DNA from 2 places in the Ideonella sp. P3_A4 genome. Region 1 is predicted to be linked to the other one. Evidence: riboswitches for the same ligand, from Rfam matches in the RefSeq annotation. Region 1 holds a riboswitch; the other holds the start of a gene.

Region 1 (3,074 bases):
CTTCGGGCATCGGTGTGCGGCCGGCCATGCGCGTGAAGATCACCGTCTGCGTCAGCTCGGGCAGCGTGAAGCTCTCGACGGCCGCGGCCGCCGAGGCCATGGCCGAAGACACGCCCGGCACCACGCGCACCGGCACGCCGGCGGCATCCAGCGGCTGCACAACCTCGATCAGCGTGCCGTACAGGGCGGGATCGCCGGTCTGCAGCCGCACCACCGTCTCGTGCTTGCCGGCCTGCTCGATCAGCCAGCCCGCGATCTGCTCCAGCGTCATGTCCTTGGAGTCGGCGATCGTGCAACCCGCGGGGGCCCAGCGCATCGCCGCTTCGTTGACCAGTGAGCCGGCGAAGAGAACCGCACCGGCGCGTGCGATCAAGTCGCGGCCCTTCACGGTGATGAGGTCGGGGTCGCCCGGGCCGGCGCCGACGAACCAGGCTGTGCCGAGTTCGGACCTGGCGGGAGGGCTGGTTGGAATGCTCGACATCAGTGCGCCCCTGGCCGGAACAGCGCGGCAGTGGCCTGCGGGTTCGACGCGAAGTAGTGGTGGATGTAGCTCGCGGTGAGCCGGCCCTGGCGGTACACCGCCTCGGCCGTGTTGCCGCTGTTGGGATTGCGCCCGCGCGCGACAGGCTGCAAGGGTGTGCTCAGCTCCGAGTAGTGAAAGCTGTGGCCGCGCAGTTCACCCTCGGGCAGCGCCACGGCCTGCAGGCCGAGTGCGGCGAAACGCTTGCGCATGACGGCGTGGCCGGGCAGGGCACCGACCATGGCGTGGCGCTGCCCTTCGACGTCGGTGAGCGAATCCAGCAAGTACAGCAGGCCACCGCATTCGGCCAGTACGGGCTTGTCTTGCGCAACGTGGCGACAGATCGCACCGCCCATCGCCGCGTTGCCGGACAGTGTTTGCGCATGCAGCTCGGGGTATCCGCCCGGCAGCCACAACGCGTCGCACGAAGGCAGGTCGGTGTCGGCCAGCGGCGAGAAGAACACAGGCTCGGCGCCGAGCTCGCGCAGCACGTCGAGGTTGGCGGGATAGATGAAGGAGAACGCGTGGTCGTTCGCGACGGCGATCCGAACGCCGGCCAGCGGCCGCCCGGCGACCGGCTGCATCGCTTCGCCCGACGGGGCTTCGAATTCAGCGGACGCGGGCTCGAACGTGCCGCCAGTGGCCTCGTCCCAGGCGTCGGCCCAGCGGTCGAGCAGGGCGTCGAGCTCGGGTAGCTCCATGGCCTGCACGAGCCCGAGGTGACGCTCGGGCAGCGTGAGCTCGGTGTCGCGGCGCAAGGCGGCGACGAGTGGCAGCCCCGCCGGTAAGCTCTCGCCCACCATGCGCGCATGGCCAGGACTGCCGACGCGGTTGGCGACGACACCGATGACGCGCGTGTCGCCCCTGAACGTGGCCAAGCCATGCGCCAGTGCGCCGAAAGTCTGCGCCATGGCGCTGGCATCGATGACTGCGAGCACCGGCAGTCCGAAGGCGGCGGCGAGATCGGCGCTGCTGGGTTGGCCGTCGAACAGGCCCATCACCCCCTCGACGAGGACCAGGTCCGCTGACGCTGCCGCGGCATGCAGCAGGCCACGGCAGTGCGCCGCGCCGCCCATGAACAGGTCGAGCTGATGCACCGGCCCGCCGCAGGCGCGCGCCAGGATCATCGGGTCGATGAAGTCGGGGCCTGTCTTGAACACGCGCACGCGCCGGCCGCGGCGCACGTTGGCGCGCGCGATGGCGGCCGTCACGCTCGTCTTGCCTTGACCGGATGCCGGGGCGCTGACCATCAGCGCCGGACAGTGGGCGACCGGGTTCACGGCGCCTGTACCGGGCACGGGCAGACGAACATCGTCATCGCCACGGGCGGGTACAGGTGCGCAGGCAGCGCCAGGGAATGGAACATGGGGATCACCGGATACGACCAGGCTCCCGCTTCCCCGCAGGCACCTGCAACCAAGCACGCGAGCGTGCTCCCTCGTTGGCCGGTATCCGGGCTGGCGGTGCGCTTCGAGAACCCTTCCCAGACGCGCAATGCATCCAGTGGGCATGTACCTCGAAGCGAGGGCGTGGCGGCGAATTCCGCGCGCTCTCAACCGCTTACCGTTGCGGGGGCAGCTCAGGTTGGGGTGGTGTCCGTTGGAACGACCCTTCCTGATTCCCGTTTAACTGCGCCTGGCTTGGGGCCAGGTGCGAGCACCAAACGCGCGAAGTATAGGCGGGCTGCAGGTAACCGTTGACGACGTCAAGTCGTCGTCTTCACATGGATCCGGCTGGCTTGGCAGCGGTGCAGGGCCTCGTAGTGCTCCAGCGGTCGGCCGTTGGCGCCGTAGGCGATCGATTCGATTCGCAGCAGCGGCTCCTGCGTCGAAACGCCCAGCAGCTCGCGCGTTTCGGCGTCGGGCAGCACGGCGTCGATCCACCGCTCGGCGCGCACGATGCGCAGGCCGTATTGCCGGCGCAGCACGTCGTAGAGCGAGCGGTTCTCCAGCCGCGTGCGATGCAGGCCTGGCGCCAAGTCGGCCGGCACGGTGGTCGTCACCAGCAGCTGAAGTTCACCATCGACACTGCGCAGACGCCTGAGCGCAACGACCTGCGCGTCGCCGCCGGTCAACGCCAGTTGCTGGACCTCGTGTTCGGTGGGCGCGCGCAGCTCCTGCTGCAGCACCTGGGTGCGCACGGTGCGGCCCTTGCGGGCCATCTCGTCCGAGAAGCCGAGCACGGTCGAGACGAAGTCTTCGTCGCGCTCGCGTGCCGACACGAAGGCGCCCTGGCCGCGGATCTTGTAGATCAGGCCGCTGCGCACCAGATCAGCCAGCGCCTCGCGCACGACGATGCGTGAGATGCCGAACTGYTCGCCGAACTCGGCTTCGGTGGGCAGCTTGCTGCCGACAGTCAGTTCGCCTTGCAGGATGCGGCCACGCAGTGAATCTCGGAACTGCATCCACAACGGCGCGCCGGCATTGCGGTCCAGAACGGGCAGGGCTTGCATCGAATCGTTGGTGCTCGGGTTCACGTGGGGACGCTGGTGGGCAATGGTGAATCGTAAGTCGTCGTCGCGTGGCGTTCGGGTGCCACCGGCACAGCCAGCGGC
Region 2 (6,151 bases), on a different contig from region 1:
CCGGTGCGCAGCTGGGGCATGGACCTGGCGCCGCGCGCCACCAGCGGCCAGACGGCGTTGGCCTGGCGCGAACGCTGGCAAGCCCTGCGCCAGCCGTCCGCCGGTGGTGCCGGTACGCCTAACGGTGTCATACCACTGACCGACTATTTGCGCAGCCGCGGCCTGGCCGCCTCTGCCGATGCCTTGGCACGCGACGTCGGCCTGGCCGACAGCGCGTTGCAGGGCGCGACACCCGCCACGCCCGGGCCGCAGCTGCTGGAGGCCGCCAAGCGCGTCGACTTCGTGACCCACACGATCGCGCGTGACGTGGCGACGCAAATGCAGATCCAGCTCGAGTTCTCGGCGGACGACGGCGATTGAGGGGGCGCGCCGTGTCCCGCATCGACACCCAGCGGCGCCGCTGGCTGCAGGCCCTGGCGGTGACTGGCGCCTTCCAGCACTGGGCGGCGCTGCCCGCCACCGCGCCCGCAGCCAAACCCTGGCGGCTGGCGCTGGCCTGGAGCGAGGAAGCATCGAACGCCGAGCGCGTTCAATGCACAGGGGTCTGGCAACAAGCTGGCGACCGCTTCGAGGTCACGGCCAGGCGCATCGTGCCAACGCGGGCCCACGGCCTGGCGCAACTGCCCTCGGGCGATCTGCTGACGGTGGCGCGTCGACCCGGGCTGTGGATGCAGCGCTGGGGTGCCGACGGCACGCTGCGTCAAGAAGCCTGGGCCGAGCCCGGCCGCCAGTTCAACGGCCATGTGCTGCCGTCGGCCGATGGCCGCGTGCTTTACAGCACCGAGCAGACGCACGACGGCGGTGCCGGTTGCATCGCATTGCGTGACCCGCTGACCTTGGCGCTGCGCGACGAGTGGCCGACCGGTGGCACGGACACGCACCAGATGCTGCGCGTCGGCGACCAGCTCTTCGTCGCCAACGGCGGCGTGCCGACACGGCCCGAGACCGGCCGCGCCAAGCTGGCGCTGCCGACGATGGATTCGTCGTTGGTCATGTTCGACCTGCGCACCGGCCAGCGCCACGGCCCGTGGCGCTTGACCGATCCGCGGTTGTCACTGCGCCACCTGGCCTGGCATGCGCCGAGCCGCACGCTCGGTATTGCGCTGCAAGCCGAACACGATGACCCGGCGCAGCGCGCCAGCGCGCCGCTGCTGGCGCTGTTCGACGGCGAGAAGCTGCACGCAGTCCCGGCGCCGGCTGACCGGCCCGTGGCCGGCGCCGGTTACGCCGGCGACATCGCCGCCACGCCGGACGGCTTCGTGCTCAGCGCCTCGCGCGCCGGCGCGTTGATGGGCTGGTCGCTGCGCGACGGCTGGACGGCCCCGGTGCCGCTGGCCGAAGCCTGCGCGTTGGCTGCTGCCGCGGAAGTGAATACCACTTGCGCGTTAGGTGCCGAACGGGCCTGGGCCGGTGGTCAGCCGATCGCCTTGCCGCCCGGCTGCAAACCCGACAACCACGTGCTGATCCTCTGACGGCGCGCAAGTCGGAACTGCCCTATCTTGAGGCAGCTCCGGTATCATCGCGCCCGTTGGTGCTCGCACCGGCCCTCCGGCCGGCGCAGTTCAACGGGAAGCAGGACGGGTCGCGTCAACGGCAACACCCCAACCTGCGCTGCCCCCGCAACGGTAAGCGGCAAGAGAGCCCTCCAGCCCTCTGCCCGTGACACACACCCACTGGACGCCTGTCGTGCGTCTGGGAAGGGTTCACGGGACCACGCCGCCAGCCCGGATACCGGCCAACAAGGTGGCGTGCCGCTCATCGAAGCGGCGCGCTGTGAAGTGCGAGCCGGCGGGGAAGCCGGCATGCACGCCTGCAGTACGTTCCGTTCCCCATGTCTTCCTTGCGACCCCGGCATTGCGCCGCCCTGGCGTTGGCTTGCGCCGTGCCTGCTCTTTCCTCCGCCCAGACCACCACCGCCGTCGTGGCCGCCGATGCCGCCGCCGGCGAACGCATCGTCGTCACCGGCTCGCGTGAGCCGACCGCGGCCAGCCGACTGGCCGGTGACATCGTGGTCATCGACGCCGAGCAGATCCAGGCCTCGACCGCCGATTCGCTGGAAGACCTGCTGCGCCGCGAGGCCGGCGTGCAGCTCTCGCGCAACGGTGGCCCCGGCGCGTCGGCCGGAGTGTTCATGCGCGGCACGGCTACCAGCGGCACGCTGGTGCTGGTGGACGGCGTGCGCATCGGCTCGGCGACGCTGGGCCAGGTCGAGTTCGAGGGGCTGAGCCTGGGCGCGATCGAGCGCATCGAGGTGCTGCGCGGCCCCGGCTCCAGCCTCTACGGTGCCGACGGCGCTGGCGGCGTGGTGCAGATCTTCACCCGCCGTGGTGATGGCAAACCGCACGTCAGCGCCTGGCTGGCCGCCGGCCAATACGGTGCCGGCGAAGCGTCGGTGAGCGGCAGCGGCCGCTTTGGCAACCTGGACGCTGCCGCCTCGCTGTCGCACGAGCAGCTCGACGGTGTTTCGTCGCTGCGCCCGGGCGACCAGTACGGCAACTACAACCCCGACAAGGACGGCTCGCGCCGCAACACCGCGCAGGCCCAGTTCGGCTGGCAGCCGGCCGAGGGCCACCGCATCGGCTTGAACCTGCTCAGCAGCAAGCTCGATGCGCGCTACGACGCGAGCGAGTTCCTGCCGCCGGACTTCACGCAGGACGCAACGCCCGACTTCCACAACAAGCTCGACAACAACCTCGCGGCCATCGACTACCGGGCCGAGTGGAGCAAGGCCTGGGTCACCACGCTGCGCGCGTCGACGCAAGAAAGCGACCTGCACAGCGGCGGCACGCAGATCGACGAGTTCCGCACCCGCCGTTCGCAACTCGACGCGCAGGCCACCTGGCGCTTCGCCAGCGACCAGGCCCTCACGCTGGCCTATGAGGGCTTGACCGAGAAGGCCCATTCCACCGCCTTCGCGGCCGACGTGAAGCGCGACAACAACGCGCTGGTGCTGGCCTATGCCGGCAAGCTCGGCCCGGTGCAGACGCAGCTCGACCTGCGGCACGATGACAACTCGGCCTACGGCGACGTCAACACCGGCCGCATCGGCGGCTCGTTCGAGCTGGCCAAGGGCTGGCGCCTGCGGGCACTGGCCGGCACCTCGTTCCGCGCACCGAGCTTCAATGACCTGTACTACCCCGGCTATGGGGTGCCGCCCGATACCGAACCCCCCGACGTCAGGGTCGGTCCCGAGCGCGGCCGCAGCGTCGAGCTCGGTGTCGAAGGCCGCTGGCCCGGCTACGACCTGAGCGCGACCGCGTGGCGCAACCAGATGCGCGACCTGATCGGCTACCAGCCCGATGCCACGCAGTGCCCGGACGACCCGGCCTACATGTTCGGCTGCGCCGCCAACATCGCCCGTGCCCGGCTGCAGGGCTTCACCTTCAACGGCGGTGCCCAATGGGGTGACTGGCAGTTCCGCGCGCAGCTCGATTTCGTCGATGCGAAAGACAGCGACACCGGTGCACGCCTGAACCGCCGCGCCGCCTACCAGGCCAGCCTGAGCGCCGACTACATCACCGGCGACTGGCGCTTCGGTGCGGCCGTGCTGCAGGTCGGCAAGCGCCCGGACAATGGCGCCACGCTGCCCGAAGAGACCACGCTGGACCTGAAGGTGCGTTGGCAGTTCGCGCGCCAATGGTCGCTCGAGGCCAAGGTGATCAACGCCACCGACGCCGACCTGCAACCGGCGCGCGACTACCAGGGCCTGGGTCGCCAAGCCTGGCTGGGCATCCGCTACAGCCTCTGACCTCACGAAGCGTCCAAGCATGCATGAGCTGATCCTCGGTGGCCAGAAAAGCGGCAAGTCGCGCTGCGCGGAGCAGCGCGCGGCCGATTGGTTGGACCAGAGCGCGGTGCGCGAGGCCTGCCTGATCGCCACCGCGCTGCCGGGTGATGTCGAGATGCAGCAGCGCATCTCGCGCCACCAGGCCGATCGTGCGCGGCGCGTGCCCAAGCTGACGACGATGGAGGTGCCGTACGCACTGCCGCAGGCGCTGCGCGAATACAGCGCGCCGCGCCGCTTGCTGGTGGTCGACTGCCTGACGCTGTGGTTGACGCAGCTGCGCATGCCGCTGAGCGGCCCGGCGTTGGGTGATGCGGCCTGGCTGGCGCGCCAGGCGGCGCTGTGCGATGCGCTGCGCGCCGCGCCGGGGCCGATCGTGGTGGTCTCGAATGAAATCTCGCTCGGCCTGTCGCCGCTGAGCCCCGAAGCGCGCCAGTTCGTCGACACGCTGGGCAAGCTGCACCAGCGTGTCGCACTGGCCTGCGACAGCGTCACCTTGATGGTCGCCGGCATCGAGATGCCGGTGAAGCGGCCATGACGATACGCCGCGTGTTCACTGCACTGCTGCTGTGCTTTGTCACCACGGCGGCGACGGCCGGTCCCGCCATCGTGCTGCGCGACGACGGTGGCGCCGAGCACCGCCTGAGCGCGCCGCCGCAGCGCATCGTCACCCTGTTGCCGTCATTGACCGAGAGCGTTTGTGCGCTCGGTGGCTGCGCACGCTTGGTTGGTGTCGATCGCTATTCGAACTGGCCCGACAGCATCAAGGACCTGCCGCGTCTGGGCGGGCTCGAAGACGCGCAGGTCGAACGCATCGTCGCGCTGAAGCCCGACGTGGTGCTGGCCGCCAAATCAGCCCGTGTCACCGAGCGGCTGCAAAGCCTGGGCCTGCGTGTCGTGCTGGTCGAGTCGCAGACCCATGCCGATGTGCGGCGCTCGCTCGGGCTGATCGCGCAGCTGCTGGGCACGCCAGCGGCGGCTGAGCGCGCCTGGTCTGCGATCGAGGCTGAATTCCAAAACGCCGCTGCGCGCGTGCCGCTGGCGCGGCGGGGGCAAAAGGTGTACTTCGAGGTCGCGTCCGACCCTTACGCCGCGGGCGCCGCGTCGTTCATCGGCGAGACGCTGATCAAGCTCGGCCTGGGCAACATCGTGCCGCCCGAGCTGGGGCCATTTCCGCGCCTGAACCCCGAGTACGTGGTGCGGGCTCAGCCCGACATCATCATCGCGTCGCAACAGGCGCTGCAGTCGATGGCCGGTCGGCCCGGCTGGCCCGCGCTCAAGGCTTTGCCGCGCCAAGCCTGCGGCTTTGCCGAGGCGCGGTACGAGCTGTTGATTCGCCCGGGCCCGCGCATGGGCGAGGCGGCCGGCGCGTTGGCCGACTGTGTGGCCGGCCTGCCCGTAAAGACTGCCGCTGCTGCGAGCGCCAAGGACGGCCAGTGAGCGCAACGCTCGTGCCGCCCGCGAACCCGATCGCCGCGCCGGTACTGGCCGACGCAACCCGCCGGCGTCGCCTGCTGTTGACGCTGTGGGCGCTGGCTGTTGTCCTCGCGTTGCTGGGCCTGGCAGCTGGGCCCTCGGGCCTGTCGTGGTCGGCCTGGGTGGCCGATGTGGGTGGTGACCAGGCGATGTTGATCCTGGGCCAGATCCGCGCGCCGCGCACGCTCGGGGCCTGGGGCGTGGGCGCCATGCTGGGACTGGCCGGTGCGATCGCTCAAGGCCTGTTCCGCAACCCATTGGCTGACCCGTATCTGCTCGGCACTGCGGCCGGCGCCGGGCTGGCGGTGGTGCTGGTGCTGGCTGGTGCGTCGTTAGGCGGCGTGGCCATTGGCCTGGCCACCGCACAGTGGCTGGCGCGTTTGGGCATGGTGCTGGCCGCCTTTGTCGGCGCACTCGGCGGCCTGACGCTGACCTTGATGCTGGCGCGCGGGGCGCACGAGCCGATGCGCTTGCTGTTGGCGGGTGTGGTGGTCGCGGTAGTGCTGGGCGCGGTCAGCGACCTGGTCACGACGGTGTCGCCCGAGGCGCTGCGTGGCAAACAGTTCTTTCTGCTCGGCAGCACCGGCTTCCTCGGCTGGAGCAGCGTCTGGGTGCTGGCTGCCGGCCTGGCCGTTGCGTTGCCACTCGCGCGCCGCTATGCGCGCGCGCTGGACGCATTGACCTTGGGCGAAGACAGCGCCGCGAGCCTCGGGCTGGACCTGCCGCGCATCCGGCTGGTGTTGGTCGGGCTGCTGGCCTTGGCCACCGGCCTGGCGGTGTCGCAGGCCGGCCTGGTCGCGTTCGTCGGTCTGGTTGCACCGCACCTGGTGCGTCGCCATGCGCCGGCACCGCAGGCCTTCACGCTGCTGGCCAGCGCGGCGATGGGCGGTG

What was found. A riboswitch is a leader RNA that binds a small molecule or an ion and turns the genes downstream of it on or off. The one in region 1 is predicted to bind cobalamin.
Positions count from the first base shown of each region.
Region 2: linked by a shared signal. The riboswitch ahead of AC1DYI_RS08640 (TonB-dependent receptor domain-containing protein) and the one ahead of AC1DYI_RS27745 (cobyrinate a,c-diamide synthase) in region 1 are both predicted to bind cobalamin.

Region 1 covers NZ_JBFUGE010000503.1:1,357-4,430, reverse strand. The annotation lists partial or broken gene AC1DYI_RS27750 (SAM-dependent methyltransferase) at 1-481, opposite strand, end outside; gene AC1DYI_RS27745 (cobyrinate a,c-diamide synthase) at 481-1,770, opposite strand; cobalamin riboswitch at 1,948-2,199, opposite strand; gene AC1DYI_RS27740 (GntR family transcriptional regulator) at 2,226-2,972, opposite strand; partial or broken gene AC1DYI_RS27735 (glycerol-3-phosphate dehydrogenase/oxidase) at 2,993-3,074, opposite strand, start outside.
Region 2 covers NZ_JBFUGE010000057.1:12,411-18,561, forward strand. The annotation lists gene AC1DYI_RS08630 (imelysin family protein) at 1-360, shown strand, start outside; gene AC1DYI_RS08635 (DUF1513 domain-containing protein) at 372-1,472, shown strand; cobalamin riboswitch at 1,515-1,753, shown strand; gene AC1DYI_RS08640 (TonB-dependent receptor domain-containing protein) at 1,883-3,748, shown strand; gene AC1DYI_RS08645 (bifunctional adenosylcobinamide kinase/adenosylcobinamide-phosphate guanylyltransferase) at 3,768-4,322, shown strand; gene AC1DYI_RS08650 (ABC transporter substrate-binding protein) at 4,319-5,224, shown strand; gene AC1DYI_RS08655 (FecCD family ABC transporter permease) at 5,221-6,151, shown strand, end outside.